3 regions of the Lysinibacillus sp. EB106-09-02-XG168 genome follow, and region 2 is predicted to be linked to each of the others. Evidence: riboswitches for the same ligand, from Rfam matches in the RefSeq annotation. Region 2 holds a riboswitch; each other region holds the start of a gene.

Region 1 (6,540 bases), 960 kb from region 2:
GCCATTGCATTATCGAATAATAAACGTTTTAAGCAAGGTGAAATCGCCTATTGGATTGGCGAGGAGTATTGGGGAAAAGGCTATGCCACAGAGGCGGCGCAGTCGATTGTTCATTTCGCTTTTGAAGAAAAGAAACTACATAAAGTATTTGCTCGATATTTTTCAACGAACCCCGCTTCTGGAAAAGTAATGGACAAGATCGGTATGAAACAAGAAGGAATTTTAAAGGACCACATCATTAAAGACGGAAAATATGAGGATTTGGTGTATTATGGAATAATTAATGAATAGCTCAAAAGTATTTCAATCAACTATTTCCTTCCTCAAGATGAAAAGGTTTTTCCCTCCCTTTAAAAAGGTGGCCTAAGAAGTCTTTCCACTTCTTAAGCCACCAATATTTTTCTTATAGATAGTCTACAAACCAATCTCTAATATATTCTAGTCGATTAATTCGTAACGTTGGCTTTCCGCTCCTTGAAAGTTCGTGATTGGCTTCAGGGAAGCGCACAAATTTCGTTTCTTTTTTACGATGTTTTAAGGCGATAAACAATTGCTCTGCTTGTTCAATCGGACAGCGATAGTCTTTTTCGCCGTGTAAAATTAACAATGGCGTCTCCACGTTGTCCACGTACTTAAGTGGTGAATGTTGCCATAGCTTCTCTATATCGTTTAGTCCCCCTTGGATTTGCCAGTCTGTAAAGTAATAGCCGATATCACTTACGCCATAGAAGCTTATCCAGTTAGATATGGAACGTTGCGTAACAGCTGCTTTAAAGCGATTTGTCTGTCCGACAATCCAGTTTGTCATGAAGCCCCCATAGCTTCCACCTGTAACACCGAGACGCTTTTGATCAATAAAATCATATTGCTCCAAGGCATAATCAACAGCAGCCATTAGATCATTATAATCATTGCCACCATAATCACCACGTACTGCATCCACAAATTTTTGACCATAACCATGGCTTCCTCGAGGATTCGTATATAGAACCGCAAAGCCTTGTGCAGCAAGGATTTGGAACTCGTTAAAATAACAGTTAGCATACATTGCGTGCGGACCACCATGGATTTCAAGAATAAGTGGATATTTCTCCCCTTCTTCATATCCAATAGGCTTCATCATCCAGCCGTTTACTTTCCAGCCATCTGCCCCTTCAAATTCAATTGCTTCTGGAACAGATAATGCTCGCGTCTTTAAAAATTCTTCATTAACTGTAGTAAGCTGTTCCTTTTCACCGGTATTTAAATTTACGTAAAATAGATCCCCAGGATTTGTAGTCGTGCTGATTGCGGCTACCGCTCTATCATTTTTAGCATCAAGTGAAAAACCATATACATATTGATCATCATGAATAGCTGGATACAATTCTCCCGATAGATTGCCAAAATAAATAGATGTATTTCCGTGATCTGTCAATTGGAAGTAAAAGCTTTTATTATCCTCTAGCCATTGAATGCGCGGAGGAACAACACCTTGAAGGAAATCACCGATAGCAAAATCACCGACAGGCGCGTCAAATTCACTCGTTACACATGTCTGATTATCATTGTCCAAATCATAAATCCATAGCTTTGGTTGTGTTGCATTTTCAAATTCTCTTTCACTTCCAATATAAGCTATGAAGCGGCTGTTCGGAGACCATGAAGTTTGGTAGAACACCCCTGATCCATCTGTTAGCTTACGACCATGTTTCGTTTCTAAATCCAATAAATAAATATCACATATGAATGAAAAGTCTAGATCCTCAGTTAAGTCCGCAATGTACGAAATATATTTTCCATTCGGAGACCATGTACCAAGCTGTAAATTATGTTTCCCTTCCGTCAGTAGCTCTAATTCTCCTGATGCAAGATGAACGATCGCAATTTGAGAAAATTGCTCCATATCCATAAATCCCGCTCCATCTGATTTATGTTTCATCTTTTCTATTACAAGTGGTTTTAGCTCTTTGTCTTCCTTTTGATTGTTCTCAACTTTATCATCAATGGTTTCCTCTTTACCAAGCTGTACAGAGAAGGCAATTTTCTCTCCGCAAGGAGACCAAGTAGGCGATGTCGCACCATTTTTACAATTCGTAACTTGTTTAGCTTCCCCGCCTGTTTTTGAAAGAACAAAAATTTGCGGCTTACCATTTCTCGATGACACAAACGCGATTTTACTGCCATCCGGAGCCCAAACAGGTGAATGCGTTTTATCTTCCCCAAATGTCCATTGTTGCGGTTTTTTATCATCCAAGTTTATGTAAAATAAATTAGACACATAGTCCTTTTTTTTCTCATCAATATGAGTCTGTACATACACCACTTCTGTTCCATCAGGTGATACTTGTGGATCTGCCACTGATTTTAATTTATATAGATCTTCTGGTTTTATCCCTTGTTTCAATGTCATAATTTCCTTATCCCCTTTGTGTGAAAATTTGATTACTTAGTACAATATTTCGATACACTAAGTATTATTCCTTCTTTTTCAGAGAAATTGTTTTTTATTCTAAAGAGGATTTCGAATACCAACTGATGACTTGCGTATAAAAAAAACGTAGCTCTTCGTAATAATTAGGAACAGCTACGGCTTTCATTTATTTCAAGAGTGAATCCGGGATTGATGGTTGTGCCCCCATTTGTGTAACGACATAAGCAGCAACTTTCGTGGCAAAATCGATTGAATTTCGAAGCGAATTTCCCCGGCATAGTCCTACTGCCAAAGCGCCATTACTGGTATTTTTTCCATCAAGTTCACTCCTATAGTTAATCTATAATTTTTACTGTTTTGGGAGGATGGGTTAGGAGAAGTTATTTTTTCGAAGCCGGATTTACTTGAAAGCGATAGAACAGCCAATCAGTCGCTAAGAGCCCTTGTTATGATAAGAGGGAGATTAAATCTTTCCAATAATCTGCAGAATTTGTTCTGCGATAAAATTTATAAAAGGGTTCATTCGGACGAGCATGTTTCTGATAGAGCTCAATGATTTGTTTTAAAAAGCCTTCAATAAGCTCTACTCCTACCTTTTTCGCAAAGAGTGTCCCGGCTTTTGCATTCGCTCCCATCGGCACTGCCCCTAAATAAACATCAAAGCTATCCTTTTGATAGACAAGCCCAATATCATCATACACCGCATTATAACAGGCAGAGGCACAACCATTGACATTTACACGTAATCTTGTAGGGACAGTGATTCCTTTTAATGAATGATATAGCTTTTCTGTAATTGGTGCTGCCTCCATCTTGTCACCATCACAAAAATCACATGCTTTCATCGCTACAATCGGACCTTGCTTTGCCACATAAAAGCCAGCGTCTTCTAGCTCCTCAATCGTCTTTTCAACTTCTACTGTTGGGATAGATAATAATAGGCAGTAAGAGGCAGAGTATTTTATGGCACCATTTTCCCTTACAACCTTTGCTATTGTTTGGAATTGTGCAGGGGTATAATGTTTATTAATAATGCCTGGACTTACTGCAAGGCGAGTAAAATCCGCATTATTGTTTAAGTTTTCGAAGGTTTTGTCCGGTATATTCGAACGGAATGCATTCATAAATACTTCTCCTTATGAAGAAAGAAGCTAGCCAATTGCTAGCCCCCAATTTATTGGATAGCTTAAAAACTCTCAGGATAGAAGCCTTTCGCCAAAATTTGAATGGCTTCTGCAGCACGTACCCCTTCAGAGGCAGCAGAAAGTGGTAGGATCACAAAGCGTTCGTTTTTGACCGCTTCCATTTCCTTTAAGGCTGGATCATTTTTTAAGAAATTTATTTTTGCTTCCGCTGTTGTTTCTCCGTAATCTATGACAACTACGACTGCTGGATTACGTTCTACTGCATCTTCTTTGGACACCGTAGTCCAACCCGATTCTACATCACCAAAAATATTTTTACCGCCGGCCATTGTAACAAGTTCATTCATAATGTTTTGTCCTGCAGTGAAGACCTCTTTATCACCACTATCAAACACTAGAACAGGTAGTTTTTCTCCATCTTGCGGTAATTTTGCACGGACATCCTCTACATCCTTTGTCATTTTTTCAATTAGTGCTTCTCCACGTTCTTCAACACGAAAAATTTTTGCGATATTTCGAATATCTATGAAAATATCGTCTAAAGTTGGTTTCGTCATGATTGAGGCTGTATGTAAATAAGTGTGAATGCCTAATGTTTCAAGCTCTTCTTGTGTACCAACACCTTTCTCTCCAAAGGCGCTTTTCCAACCACCAAATAAAAAATCTGCTTCTGCATCAATAACCTGCTCCTTTGTAGGATACTGATTTGCTAACACAGGCACTTTATCGTAGGCCGCTTGTAGGGGCTCATAAATTTTATCATCTAAGTACGCCGTCCCTACCATTGAATCTTCTAGCTCTAAAGCTAACATAATTTCTGTCACGTGCTGATTTAAGCTAATCGCTTTTTTTGGGGCTTCCTTATATACTTGCGTTGTTCCATTATTTTCAATCGTTATGTCTGACTTTTCAGCTTGTGAAGCCTCTACCTTCTCACTTTGTGTAGCAGATTCTAGTTTGTCCTTTTCACTACAAGCACCCAATATAGCCAGCAATGCGATTGCAAAGACTAGCCATGAGCTTTTCCATTTCTTCATGTCCTCTTCTCCTTTGATGTTAAATATATAGAAAGAAATCGTTTAGACTTCTATGCTACCAGATAGCGATTCTAGAAAAGGGCATAAAAAAATCCCCTTGTTTCCAAGAGGTTAGCATAGCAAAAGAAAGGTTTTTCAACCTGTTCACTATCCCCATCCTCGTGGATTCAGTAATAAATACATAATGGCAGGTATCCTGGCTTAGGTTCATCATCTATACGCCTTCCCATAGTGTGGCTACAGTGGCATCTTGTATAGACTCCCCATTTACAGTTGCGGGACAGCATCGGATTTGCACCGATTTCCCTTTTAAGCAAATAACAAAGGTCATTTACACCAATACGTCGTTTTTATTTTGTTGTATATATTAATTGACTAGTAAATTCGCAATCATACATATATTAACACTATTGCGACATAAACACTATATGAAATATTTTTTATACCAATTCTGTTACAATGTTGTTAAATGAATAAATAGAAACGAGGATCTTTTTATGCATGTAACAATTGGAGTACTTGCTCACGTGGATGCCGGTAAAACAACATTTTCTGAGCAGTTACTATTTCATACAAACAGTATTCAATCCCGTGGACGAGTGGATCACCAGGACACATTTCTAGATAATCATGAGCTGGAGCGTCAGCGAGGTATTACAATTTTTGCAGAGCAAGGTCGCATGACGCTTAGGAATGATACATATACCTTAATCGATACACCTGGGCACGTCGATTTCTCTCCAGAGATGGAGCGTGCCATTCGGGTTATGGATTATGCCATCATTATTGTTAGTGCCGTCGAAGGAATACAGGGTCATACTGAAACAGTGTGGCACCTCTTACGCCAATATCATGTTCCAACCTTCTTTTTTATCAACAAAATTGATCGTGAAGGTGCAGATGTTGAAGCAGTAATGGCTGCGCTTCAAAAAGATTGCTCTGCAGATGTTTTATTCGTAGACGAACCGCTCCGTTCCGACTATGTTTCAAACGACATAATGGAGTGGCTTGCTGAACGTGATGAACACATTCTCGATGCTTTTCTCAATGAAACATTAGATAGCTCTAACTGCCTTACTCATTTAACTCAGATGATTAAACAGGAAAAGGCCTTTCTATGTTTTTCTGGGTCTGCCTTAAAAGATAGTGGAATAAAGGAATTCCTAACACAGCTCCCCCTCCTTACAGAGACACAATTTAATAACAATACTCCGTTTCAAGGTGAGGTGTTTAAAATTCGTCATGATGGACATCAACGCTTAACTTTTATCAAATCTTTGCAAGGAACGTTACATGTTCGTGATGAACTTTCATTTGGAGACGTGACTGAAAAAGTGACGGAGATTCGACTATACAATGGCAACCGGTATGAAACTTCTCAAAAGGTAGAGGCTGGGGAGATTTTCGCATTAAAAGGGATTAGTCAAGCAAACATCGGCGATATTATTGGTTCTTCGAATAATTCTCAGCCCTTTGAGTTAGTACCGACTTTACAGGCAAAAGTACACTATGAAGGTACTCAGCATATAAAGGACGTGTTAAAAACTTTCCGTATTCTTGAAGCAGAAGAACCTTCATTACGTGTGCTATGGCATGAAAAATTCCAAGAAATTCATGTACATATTATGGGTATCATCCAACTCGAGGTTCTTATCGAAGTGCTTCATGAACGCTTCTCGCTAGACATTTCATTTAGCGAACCCCAGATTTTATATATGGAAACGATCGCCACAACGGTGACAGGCTATGGTCACTTTGAGCCATTAAAGCATTACGCAGAAGTCCATTTATTGATGGAGCCAAATACACGTGGCACGGGCAATACATTTGTCAATGCATGCCACGCGGATGATTTAACAGTTGGGCATCAACGACTCATTGAAAAACATTTATTCGAGCGCGATCATCATGGGCTGTTAACTGGTTTTCCAATAACAGATATTCG
Region 2 (6,540 bases):
GGACGTTCAGCAAATGCTTGTGCATACCTAGAAGCTCAAGGCTTTGACGTAACAAACCTTGAAGGCGGCATGCTTGCTTATGATGGAGAGTTAGAATTTAAATAATTATCGATCGATTAAAACCTTCGTTTAGGCGAGGTTTTTAGACTGTAGATAAACGTTACTTTGTTTGCGTAAAGCAGTATAACTCTCTTTACGCACTAAAAGGTAGGATTGATTTGAAAGTAACGTCAAATATATAAGTTGATCTTCGTTACGACTGGGCGACTCTTTGGGTATCAGCGTCACAGATGAGACCCTGGAGCGAAGCGACAGCAACAAAGCGCCCAATATGAACGGAAATCAACCATACGTTATAGTGATAATCCATCATTTATATATATTTATTCTTTAGTCAACAAGCTGAAACCCTCGGTAATACGAGGGTTTTTCTTATACAGTTAAACTGCCTCTAAAATGGGAATTGTTGTCGTATCATTCAAAAATTCAAGTATATCTAATACCTGCGTCCATAATGCTTCATTATTATCTCTTACACCTAATGAGCCTTATATCGATAGACCACTCGCCCAAATCCCTTGAAAACCGACTTCCTCTACAATTTTTGCGGAAAGACCGTTATGGGCTTTCATTAAAAATTCAAGTTTGTCCCGAATATATATTTTTAAAAAAATTCGTCCTTTTTTTCAATATCTCCCATCTCCATAAGACTAAAAGTAAAGATTAGCAGGGCAAATATATTAGAAACTGATGATTTAGAATTCAATAAAATGGATGTATTAAGAACAATCATAATGCTCCTTTTCTAGTGTAGTAAATTTATTATGACTCTAACAGAAAAATAGGGGGTATTAGTCGCGTTACCAAGTCTCACCTACCCATGTAAGATAAATTTATTTGCATACAATATAGTAACCTCCATCAGTAGGGAGGACTAAACTATTAATACAATAGAAATAAAAATATCTAACTAAATGAGGTGAGTTTATTGAAAAATGGACTTGGGAAATGGGAACAATTCTTACTTTTAAAACAAAATCCTTTAACAACTAACTGCATTCCAGAATCAACACTTTACAGTCTAGAAAACCTAATCTATTTATTAAATAAGTATGAGTATATTTATGTGAAACATAATAGCGCTGGACAAGGAAGAGCGATTTATAAAGTCTACAAAAGAAAAGATGGATACTATTGTTTTAACGGATTTACCATGCAAGCTGAAGAAATAAGCAAATGTGTAGCAGCAATTGAGGATTTCCACCAAGTTCTACATCCATATGAGAAACACGGTAGATTAAGCGGAAATTATATTATACAGGAGGGGGTCAAAAGTCTAACCCCTGAGGGGGATTCAATATCCATTCGTGTTCATGTTCAAAATCTAAAGGGAAAATGGATAATTGGTGGAATTTACGGAAGGCTTGCATCTGAGGATCATGGGATTGTTAATTCAAATCGGGGTTCTCAAGCAATATCAATTGAAGAATTATTATCAGATTATTTGATGATGGATAATACAAAGAGAGATCAAACAATAGACTCTCTAAAAGAAGATTCAATTTTAGCATCTGAAGTAATAGCATCCCACTTTCCTTCTAGAGAATATGGCATTGATTTTGGAATAGATCTTGAAGGAAAACCTATATTATTTGAAGTAAATACAACGCCAAGCATTCGTAGTTTTGCCAAAGTTGATAGGGCGATCTGGAAGAACATTGTTGAGATTAGGAAAAAGCAAAGTGAAGGCTAAGTTTGAAATGTAGTTATTTTTCATGTTAGTCATCAGCATATTTCTATTCAATAGACATACATCAAAAAATTACTTTCCCTACTATAATTTTAGGGAAGAAGAAACTTAATTGCATCCGTTACTTGTGAACGATTAGGAATTTACCTAGAAAAAATGGAATATGGCTGGGTAGTCGCGATATGAATCAATTTTCTAATGGAGCCGATTCAGAATGGGTTCAAATTGCCAGCCCTTAGGAACCTGATTTCGGTATATTAGTTTATTTGGTTATTCGAAGTGTTTTTTGATTCACTCTTTTAGAGCGAATGCCAACGAAGGAATCCCTGGAACAATTTCATTAACAAACTTAAAGAAGTTTGATTTAATGGAAATACAATATCAATTTCCATATAAAAATGTCTGTTTACAACTTAAGCAGACATTATTTATATTAATTATACTTTGTTTGAGTTATGTAGAACTACAACTTCTAAATAATTATAGGGAATAGTTTCACTTAAAAAATGGGCATGAACATTAATCTATTTCGTGGAGATGTTATGAATAGAAGTAACGAAGAAAGCTCAATTTCTTATTTTTAGTTTATAACATTAGTGTTGCGCAAAAAAAGTTCTGAATTTTCAGTGTTTACATTTTGCCTCCTTAGAAGGAAAAATGTAAACACTGAAACAGCGGTAGTGAACATCCATTTTTACTATAATCCTTAGCGAGTACGATAGAGACAAGAAATCTTTATGGCACGGATTTTCCTTCGATTATATCAAACCAAATGCGGGCTGGTTATAGCAGTTATTACTTTAGTATTTTGCGTTAGATTTTTTAAATATGAATAGTTAACATGTCCGTTCACTTTAAAATACAACAAAGAACGAAAATTTTAAATGTTGACACAAAAAATACTTTGTCGTAGATTTAAAGTAATTGCATAAAAGCATTAGGTGCCCATTGCGGGAGAATAGGGAATAAAGTGAAAATCTTTAGCGGTCCCACCACTGTAAAAGGGAGTTTCATAGAGAATGCCACTAGCATCGTTCTGGGAAGGTTCTATGAAATGTTGAAATTGAGCCAGGAGACCTGCCTATCTGCTTCATATTATATAGACGATGGAAAAGTCTGTAGTTTATTTGTTATGGATAAACTACAGGCTTTTTATTTTTTTCTCTAAATCATTCTTCGAGTAACAAGGGCAAATAAGAAAGGGGAAATTTTCATGCAATTATTACAACAAACGATTCAAAACATTCAAAGTGCCGACCAAAAAATGATGGAGCAGGCAAGAGAACGCATAGATGCACTTTGCAAGCCTCCTAGTAGCTTGGGGAAGCTAGAGACTCTAGCTGTGCAACTATCGGGTATAACAGGCGAACTATTTCCTACGATAGATAATAAAGCAATTATTGTCTGTGCCGCGGATCATGGTGTCTGTGATGAAGGAGTTACACCAAATCCACAAAATGTGACGGTCTTTCAAACACTAAATTTCCCTAGAGGAGGAACAGGTGTCTGTGCTGTCGCGAAAATAACAAATGCAAAAATTGTCACAGTAGACGTTGGTGTAAAAGAGGATATTCCACATGATGCTGGTGTCATCATTAAAAAGATTAAATATGGTACGGACAATATGGCAAAAGGTCCTGCTATGTCAAGGGAAGAAGCCATACAATCAATTGAAGTAGGGATTGAGGTAGCTACAGAAGAAATCAAAAAAGGAATCAATGTACTCGGGACAGGAGAAATGGGAATTGGTAATACAACACCGAGTGCTGCTATATTATCGGTTCTTCGTGATTGTCATCCGAATGAAGTGACAGGCTTCGGCGCAGGAGTTGGGCCAGGGGGAATAGCTCATAAAGTAGAAGTCATTCACAATGCAATAGCATTAAATAAACCAAATCGTCATGATGCTATAGATATACTTGCAAAAGTCGGAGGGTTAGAAATAGGCGCTATGGCTGGTGTAATACTTGCTGCCGCCGCACATCGTAAACCAGTTGTGATTGATGGCTTTATTTCTACTATTGCAGCTCTTATTGCATACGAAATCGAGCCAACCGTAAAAGACTATATCATTCCTTCTCATGCCTCTGAAGAACCAGGCGCAAAAATCGCCGCTGAAATGCTCGGAATTGAACCGATGCTACATATGAATATGCGATTGGGAGAGGGCTCTGGTGCAGCTTTAGCCTTTCCTATTTTGGATGCAGCAAGCTCTATGATGAAAAACATGACTACTTTGGAAGAAGCTATGTTGCTGTTGAAAAATTAATTTTAGTCGCTGCTGTGGATGCACGGAGTTTGTGATAAATAAGGAATTTAAAAATTCGAAACAAGCCCAAATATCAGATTTGGGCTTGTTATTATGCAACAGTATAATTATGCTCGATTCAACTTCCGCAACGGTAAACGCCATTTCTTCATATATGAAAGTATTCTTAATACTGTGATTACACCAAACAATACATATAAAAAGATATCCCCTGAGAAAAGTTGAAGTCCGATGATAAGCCCTGCCAGTGCAGCCCAAACACCATAGACTTCATCACGGAGGACTAATGGTTGTCGTCTAGCTAATAAATCTCGAACAATTCCACCACCTGACCCTGTTAAGACAGCAGCTACAATAACTGCGCTAATAGGCATGTCGAGCTTCACAGCATAAAGGGCACCTTGAATCGCAAATGCCGATAATCCGATAGCATCGGTGAAATTACCCCAGCGATGCCAATGCTGAATAAGTCGATGTGGAAATAAGAAAAAAAGCGTAATCGCAGCAATGGCAATTTGGAACATCATATCTTGACCCCAAAGTGTAGTTACAGGTAAACCTATCAATAGATTTCGTATAGCTCCACCACCGAAAGCAGTTACGATACCGAGTATATAGACACCGAATAAATCATATTCTTCTTCCATTGCAATTATAGCCCCGGAAATAGCGAAGGCAATCGTTCCAATGATACTAAAAAACTCCCAAGCCAACCCTTTCACCCCTTATGTGAATAAATCATTTCTTGTTGTAGATTAGTTACTAATACAAACTAGAAAACACTAAAGTCTTCTTTTTTGTATTAGAAGCAAAGAAAGCATCGACTTACGATTCGGAATTATCAGATATCAAATATCTAATTATAGCAGAAATTCATAGATATAGTTTTTTTTAACTTAGCGCCTAAATGCAATTAGAACCACAAGCAATTTTTGCAGGCAAGCTCACAAATTGTTAAGATAAGATTTGAACAAATGTGAAATGGAGAAGAACATAATGACTTTTACAACCAATTTATCAGAAGAAACACTAGCATTAGCTGCTAAAATAGAGGAAAAAGTACGCCCTTTTCATGCAAAGGTAGAAGATATGGCGTTCTTCAATCAACAAAAAGTGCTTGCTGCATTCCGAAAGCATCAAGTAAGTGATTATCATCTGCACCCATCTAACGGCTATGGCTATGATGATGAAGGGCGTGACAATCTAGAACGTGTTTATGCAGAGGTCTTTGGTGCGGAGGCTGCCATTGTACGTCCGCAAATTATTTCTGGTACACATGCAATCACACTTAGCTTATTCGGGGTATTACGTCCTGGTGATGAATTACTTTATATTTCAGGCCAGCCGTATGATACTTTGCAATCAATAGTCGATGGTGGCGATAAGGATACTGGCTCGTTAAAAGATTATAAAATCGGTTATAGCCATGTGGATTTATTGAATAATCAAGAGATCGATTGGGAAGGTGTTGCAGCTGCAATTACACCAAACACAAAAATGATTGCTATCCAACGTTCGAAGGGCTATGCAACACGCCCATCCTTTACTATTTCGCAAATTGCAGAAATGTGTGCAAAGATCCGTGAATTAGCACCGAACGCAGTTATTTTCGTTGATAATTGCTACGGAGAATTTGTTGAGGCACATGAACCGACAGAGGTTGGAGCGGATTTAATAGCAGGCTCGCTCATTAAAAATCCTGGTGGAGGCTTAGCGAAAATTGGTGGATATATTGCAGGTCGTGCAGATTTAGTAGAAAAATGTGCTTATCGTATGACATCGCCAGGTATTGGTGCTGAAGCAGGGGCAACATTAAATACGCTCGGTGATTTCTATCAAGGATTTTTCCTTGCGCCACATGTTGTATCTCAAGCACTAAAAGGTGCCATTTTCACAGCTGCTATGCTGGGGGAAAAAGGCATGAATACATCGCCAAGGTATGATGCGAATCGTACGGATTTAATTCAATCGGTTTCTTTCCAAACGGCTGAACAAATGATTGCTTTTTGCCGTGAAATTCAAGCAAACTCACCAATTAATGCGCATTATGCACCAGAGCCAGCGTATATGCCTGGCTATGAGGATGATGTGATCATGGCAGCTGGAACTTTCATTCAAGGTTCAAGCATTGAGCTCACAGCAGACGGTCCTATTCGTCCTCCATTTACCGCCTTTATTCAAGGTGGGTTAACATACGAGCACGTAAAATTTGCTATTTGTAGTGCTGTTCAAAAAATCCAAAAATAAGTAACGAAAAACTATTCAAAACTTCCATTTTGAATAGTTTTTTTCCTAATGGTTGAAAAACATCTGTCACGCGGAAGTCTGCAGGAAGCTTTGCTCTATGTGAAAGCGTAGCGACAGCAATAACAACAAAAAAGCGCCAAGCCGAAACGGAAATCAATCACACATTAGGATATTAAATTTAGTTTTTTACAATTTTTCAGCATTTCAAAAAAATTATTTTAATTCATGTCAGGAAAGCTGACATGAGTGGTTGACACTATAAATTTTTCGTTAT
Region 3 (6,540 bases), 540 kb from region 2:
TGCTCCACAATAACTGCCCCACCTAATAAATTTCCAAGTGTCATGCCAAGCATCGTCGTCAACGGAATAGCTGCATTTTTGAAGACGTGTCGACTGAGAATAACAGATTTTTTTAACCCCCGTAAAAATGCATACTGAACATATTTTTTTTGTAATTCTTCTATAACACTTGTACGAATTGCTTGAACAAACAATCCAGTGGTTGGTAATGCCAAAGATACTGCTGGTAAAATCATATGTAAAATAGTCCCTTTACCATTTGTCGGGAAGATGCCTAGCTTCAAACTGAATAAGTATAAAAGAAAAAAACCTAACCAAAAAGTTGGGATGGATACACTGATAATAGATAATAAGCCGACAATCCTATCAAATATTGAATTTTTATAAAGTGCACTAATAATACCTAGTGGAATACTAAAGCAAATCATACATACAAATGCAGCTAGGGCTAATTCAAAAGTTGCCGGCAGTTTTTCTACTATTTCTTGAGCAACGGGTAATTTACTCACAAATGATGAACCAAAATCGAAGTGCAACACACCTTTTAGCCATATAAAATATTGAATAGACAATGGTTGATCAGTGCCTAATTCCGATCGTAGCGCCTGTATCGCTTCTGCTGTCGGGGCGACCCCTGACATTCTAAGTATGACCTCCGCTGGCTCTACTGGAACAAAACGAATAAATAAAAAGGTCATTATTGACACCCCTAGTAAAACAAATGGTAATGTAATAACTCGTTTTAAACAAAAAAGCCAAGTTGATTCGTACATTTCTTTCATCACTTCCCAAGTCTTCATAGTGCAAAAAGAGAGGAGTCATAGTAGACCCACTCTCTTCTCATTCTCTTACTTTAAATCCATTTGAGCATAAGGGATATCGTATTCAGATGCACAGGGATTAAAATCTTTCATATGTTTATGGTAAATAACGTTATTCGTTTCATATGAAATTGGATAGAATAATGCTTGGTCATGGAACATTGTTAAAATATCTTTATACAATTGCACACGTTCCGCTTCATCTGTACCAATTAATAATTGATGTATTTTGCCATCAATTTGCGCTGCGTTATCTAGGCCTAATTTCGCTTCATAAACACCATTTGCATTCGGTGTTGCTGACTCGTTTGCGAAGCTGTGTGGGTCTGTTGGTGGACCGTTTGTGCGCCAGAAATTAATATCTACTTGATTATCCATTAATTTTTGGAGCCCTACCATTACATCGGCGCCTTCAAGGTTTAATTGGACGCCTATTTTTGCTAATTCCCCTTGCATTAATTCTGCCATTGGTTTTTGGATAGCATCTGTTGCAATGTAGATTAAATCTAATTGAAGAGGCTGCCCATTTTTAGAACGGATTTTATCACCATTTTTTAATGTCCAACCTGCTTCATCTAATAGCTGCTCGGCTTTTTTTGGATTAAATAGTATTGGTTTTAACTCAATATCTGCGTATGGAATAGCACCCCAAAACAGTTTATTGGCAACTTTTTCTGTACCATGGGTAATACTTTCAACCATTTGTTCTTTATTAACTGCGTATTGAATAGCCTGGCGTACTTTTAATTCTGCTAAAGGACCAGATTGTGTATTAAAAAGTAATGCTCGTGTAGATAAAGGTTCAGATACAGCCGTTTTGTATTGATCACTGTCTTTTAAGAAAGTGTAGTTATCTAAGCTAATAATGCCTCGACCATAAATTATGTCTAATTCTTCATTTTCAAATGCCAGTGAAATAGATTCTGAATCAGGAATAATTTTCACTTTTACTTTGTCAACTAGTGGCTTTTCACCCCAATAATGTTCGTTGCGGCTAAAAATTGCATATTGATCTTTTTTATATTCGGTTAATACCCATGGACCTGTTCCAACCGGAGCATTAATACCTTTATTAGTTGTATCTCCTTCAGGGAATCCGTTATCCCCTAAAAAGCGAAATGGTCGCACAAAAGCCAGTTCATTTAATACAGGGTAATAGGGCGCATCTAATTGTAGACGAATTGTATAGTCGTCTTCTTTCACAACATCTACAATATGATTCACCATCCCCATCCAAGAGTGTGTATCACGATCTGCTAAAACCGCATTAAAATTACGAATAACATTATCTGCATTAAATGCTGTCCCATCAGAGTATTTTACATCTTGTCTAAGATGAAATAGATAAGCTGTTTTATCATCAGAAATTTCCCAGCTCTTCGCTAATTTCGGCGATATTGTCCCGTCATCGTTATATTCTACCAATGATTCATATACCATTGCTTGCGCAGTCATTTGGTTTGGTAAATAGGTGTGCGGATTTAAAGGCCCTATATCTAGCGGCCAGCCAACTGTTATCACCTTTCCTTCGTTAGAAGTTTTACTTCCATTACTTTCACCCGAGCTTGAACAGCCTGCTACAATGGTTAACATCAGTATGAGAATGAAAGGTAATATTTTTTTAAAAAATATCATTATGATTGCTCCTGTCTATTCTTGGGTGATAGAAAATTGATATATGTATGTTTCTCCACCATAATACTAACTTGAAACTCAAAGTAATCTCATGACTATGATTAGAAAAATGCAAAAAAAAATCCTTATTCCACGTGAATAGGGATAGAAAAACTCATTATTAAAAGCCTTCCATCCATCTCCCTATCTTTCGTAGATCTACAATGAATCTTACTACAAGCAGGCATTCTGGCTTATGAATCTTCATTTTGCTTCACCTTCCCAAGTACTTACTCAGTGGTATTAGAAACAAAACTCCTCATTTACAGCTGCGGGACAGCATGGGATTTACACCCATTTTCCTTTAAATTAAGCGAAAAAGTTTTTTCACTCAAACTTGTAATGATACATATTAAATTAGTATTAAACATAACACGCTGCAAAGACACACGTCAATTTTATTTTCTGAATATAATATAGTTTTGAGATTTTTCAACATAGATATTTATGTTTATTCCACAAAAAAAAGCCACCACATACTAGTGCGATGGCTACACTTCTATCGTTGATGTTTTTTTAACATTGATTCTGTAAAAAACTGAGATTGTCCCTTTGGAATACTTATTGTTTGCCACTGAGAACCCTTTACTTGCTTAGCGATGTAAACGATTTGACCGACATGTTGTGAATAATGGGCCATTTGTCTTTCAATCGCATCTATCACGGAATGCTGCTCTCCCCTTATCGTTACAAACCCATTTAAATCAGCTTCAGATAATCCTTGTAAAGCATCTAAAAATACTTGCCAGCCCTTTTCCCATACTGTCATAACCTCTTCTTTTGTCTGAAGGCTATCCGTAAATTCATCATCACGATTTCTCGTTGCTTTCTCACCATCTGTCGTTAGAAAGTCAGTCCATCTCGATATCATATTACCACTAATATGTTTTACAATCACTGCGATACTGTTTGAATCTTCATTATACGCCCAGTGCAATTGGGCCTCTTCTAATTGGTCGAGTGTTTTATCGCCTAGCTCTTTGACACTTCTAAATCTTGTTTTGACAACATTTAAATACATTCGCGCTAGCGTCATTGTTGACCCCCCTGTCCCTTTTCAACTATTTTAATAATATTCTGTATCAGACAAAATCTTTCCCCTCCTTCTACACTATAACAAGGCTACAGGTATAAAAGATTAAATTTAAACCAAAAAAAACCGTCTCTTCATTAATTGAGACGGTTTCCTTCGAGCCATTATAAATTTTCATCAATATATGTTTCTATATCTGATACAATCGTGTCAATAGGGACATCCTCTGGATTCTCTGCATACCCCGAATACATTTTTACGATTACGCCATCTTTATCAACTAAGAAAAATTGATTCCCATGGACGACTTGGTCGCTGTTAGGATCATTTCTGACGATTATTTTTGTTGATTTTACAGCGAACTGCTCGATATATTTTTGTGAATAACCAGTAAGTAGATTCCATTTTGATTGATCTGGAACATTATATTTTTTCAAATAATCAGCTAATACTTCTGGTTTATCAACGTCAGGATCAACTGAAAACGCAACAATATTATAATCTTCCACACCTTTTTTCTTCAGCTTCTCTTGAACTTGCGTCATATTAAAAGACATTGGTGGACAAATTGAAGTACAATTCGTGAAAATATACATACCTATCCACGGTTTTCCTTTTAAACTTTCTAATGAAACTTTTTCTCCGCGTTGATTGACATGTTCAAAATCTGGTAATTCTAAACTATAATCTGCTTTAAACTTTGAATTTCCACACGCACTCAGTACAGTTGCTACTGCAAAAAGTAAAACAAGCCCAATTATTTTATTTCTCATCTTTAACACGCTCCCCACTTACACTATCCTCATCCTATCGTACGATGTAACTATTGACAAGGACACTCAAGTGACAGCTTTCGTACATCTTTGTGAAATCGATTTCACTTTAAGGAAACAAGCGCATCATGAATGGCATCTAATTTCACTTCTACTCGGTGCAGTAAATAAAACGACACTAAAATAGGAAAACCGATATCCGATATCATGTTTAACCATTGTTCCATGTTAGTCCCTCCTTCGCAGCTAGATGAATAAGACTACTATTGCTGAAAATGGTCCTTGCAGTACATGCTGCAAAGACCATTTCTTAGTTATTCGATTTCTAAATCAATTTCTGTTACTTGACGATCAACGATGCGAGCCCCAGTCATTGTAACCAGAGCGCCAGCTTGTCCTTCAAAAACGTTTTTAGCGATGATTGTTTGCATTACCTTTTGAATTTCTTCCGATGTTACCTTTGGCTTCGGTGCATCAATTGCAATTGTTGCCGTTTTCCCTGCTGCTGTTTCAAATTGCAGCTCTAGAACTTGTGTCATAGCTTTCCCTCCTTAGGATAAATCTGTTGTTTCCTGTTTTACAATACTGTCTAGTGCGTGTGAAGATAGACTTGCAATGACTTTTGCAACAGCTACTAAATCTTCTGCCGTATGCGAGCTGTTCAAATTACGGTACGTTTTTGTTGTGAACAAAGGCTCGTTCTGGGCATCGTGTCCAGCGACATACTTTAAGCGCAGTGTAGCACCTACGAAATTGACTTTTGCCATGGAGGTCACCCCCTTTCTTTCACAATATATATACGGACTTATTACTAAAAAAGGGACATTTAGGATGAATTTTTTTATGTAAGCTTTTATAATAGAGTGAGAGAAGGCAAAGAGGTGAACGATTTGTTAAGTGGTTGGTTTTTATGGTTTATTTTATTTTGGGTAGTTGTACTTATTTCCCTTATGGCGATTGGCGGATTTTTCATGTTCCGCAAATTTTTAAAGGCTTTACCGAAGCAGGATGGTAAATCTGATTTAGATTGGCAAGAGTATTATTTAGATAAAACTATTCATTTATGGGGACAACCTGAGAAAGAGCTTCTATATGAACTTGTAAGCCCTGTACCTGAGCTATTTAGACAAGTAGCAAAGGAAAAAATTGCAGGGAAAATTGGAGAACTTGCAATAGAAGAAAAGGCATCTGCTATTAACCATGATTTAATTATACGTGGCTATATTCAAGCAACGCCTAAGCGCGACCATAAATTTTTACGTAAGAAATTAGATGAAATGCAGATTGACATTTCTCCATATGAACATCTATTTGATTGATGATACGCTGCACAGAATCGTTGTGCAGCGTTTTTCCTTCCTTAGTAAAGAATTATCACATATTCTTTTTTATAAGTTTTTCTTGGAGTCTATCCGTCGCTTGGACGACTCTTCCTTCGCTCTGTTTTCTATCCATCACTTTGAAGATTCTATCCACAGCTTTCGCCCTTTTATCCATATCTTTGACGATTCTATCCGTCGCTAGAACTACTCTATCCATCAGGTGCATAAAAAAAACTACACTAGATAAAATCTCTAGTGTAGCTCTTCCATTAATAATTCTTCAGTGGAATTGTTTTTTTGATTTTTATGAACTGGATAAGCATTGCGATTCGCCAAGGAAGTAACATCGCGAACGCTAGAATCCAAAACATTCCAGCTAATTCACCAATATCAATGGAGTTACTTAATATTACTTTTGCAACTACACGGAACACTAACAGTCCGATTAGTATAAAAACGAATGCTTTTGAACGTTTTAAATAAATATCTAGGCCTTTTACTTCAAATTTAGAAGTGGCAATTAAGATTGTCGAGAATACCATGCCGACTGCTGCCGCTTCAAGAATTTGCATGGGTGGCACTCGAAATTGTTCGAATAAAAACATTAACGCACCTGTAGACATCGCTATAGGTGGAATGATAATTTTCTTCTCATTTGTCGGTTTCTTAGACGCTCGCATACGTATAACCATGACAAAGGTACCCATAAAAATGGCCATTATGGTCGAACCTATTACATAATAGTGAGAAGGGATATTGCTAAACATAAAAAATCCTCCTCTAATGTCATTAACAATTTTGTCCAAGTAATTGATCAACTACAGCTTTTAATCTTTCTGGCTCGAAAGGCTTTGTCATAAAATCCTTTGCTCCACTTTCAATTGCTTCCACAATTAACTTTTGTTGCCCTAAAGCTG

The links. A riboswitch is a leader RNA that binds a small molecule or an ion and turns the genes downstream of it on or off. The one in region 2 is predicted to bind cobalamin.
Region 1: linked by a shared signal. The riboswitch ahead of AC3WSO_RS11665 (ABC transporter substrate-binding protein) and the one ahead of cobT (nicotinate-nucleotide--dimethylbenzimidazole phosphoribosyltransferase) in region 2 are both predicted to bind cobalamin.
Region 3: linked by a shared signal. The riboswitch ahead of nikA (nickel ABC transporter substrate-binding protein) and the one ahead of cobT (nicotinate-nucleotide--dimethylbenzimidazole phosphoribosyltransferase) in region 2 are both predicted to bind cobalamin.

The regions. Positions count from the first base shown of each region.
Region 1 is NZ_JBYTDN010000003.1:2,201,153-2,207,692, reverse strand. It holds gene AC3WSO_RS11685 (GNAT family N-acetyltransferase) at 1-291, shown strand, start outside; gene AC3WSO_RS11680 (S9 family peptidase) at 404-2,392, opposite strand; gene AC3WSO_RS11675 (hypothetical protein) at 2,580-2,705, opposite strand; gene AC3WSO_RS11670 (precorrin-3B methylase) at 2,860-3,537, opposite strand; gene AC3WSO_RS11665 (ABC transporter substrate-binding protein) at 3,600-4,595, opposite strand; cobalamin riboswitch at 4,765-4,951, opposite strand; gene AC3WSO_RS11660 (GTP-binding protein) at 5,093-6,540, shown strand, end outside.
Region 2 is NZ_JBYTDN010000003.1:1,241,709-1,248,248, forward strand. It holds gene AC3WSO_RS06725 (rhodanese-like domain-containing protein) at 1-105, shown strand, start outside; partial or broken gene AC3WSO_RS06730 (isocitrate lyase/phosphoenolpyruvate mutase family protein) at 453-632, opposite strand; gene AC3WSO_RS06735 (YheC/YheD family protein) at 989-1,753, shown strand; cobalamin riboswitch at 2,673-2,849, shown strand; gene cobT (nicotinate-nucleotide--dimethylbenzimidazole phosphoribosyltransferase) at 2,964-4,019, shown strand; gene AC3WSO_RS06745 (trimeric intracellular cation channel family protein) at 4,127-4,732, opposite strand; gene AC3WSO_RS06750 (methionine gamma-lyase family protein) at 5,016-6,266, shown strand.
Region 3 is NZ_JBYTDN010000003.1:1,783,330-1,789,869, reverse strand. It holds gene nikB (nickel ABC transporter permease) at 1-773, opposite strand, end outside; gene nikA (nickel ABC transporter substrate-binding protein) at 849-2,456, opposite strand; cobalamin riboswitch at 2,658-2,851, opposite strand; gene AC3WSO_RS09425 (DUF1572 family protein) at 2,995-3,531, opposite strand; gene AC3WSO_RS09420 (SCO family protein) at 3,693-4,301, opposite strand; gene AC3WSO_RS09415 (YvrJ family protein) at 4,406-4,528, opposite strand; gene AC3WSO_RS09410 (DUF2922 domain-containing protein) at 4,616-4,840, opposite strand; gene AC3WSO_RS09405 (DUF1659 domain-containing protein) at 4,853-5,068, opposite strand; gene AC3WSO_RS09400 (DUF2621 domain-containing protein) at 5,192-5,620, shown strand; gene AC3WSO_RS09395 (CcdC family protein) at 5,893-6,390, opposite strand; gene AC3WSO_RS09390 (response regulator) at 6,413-6,540, opposite strand, start outside.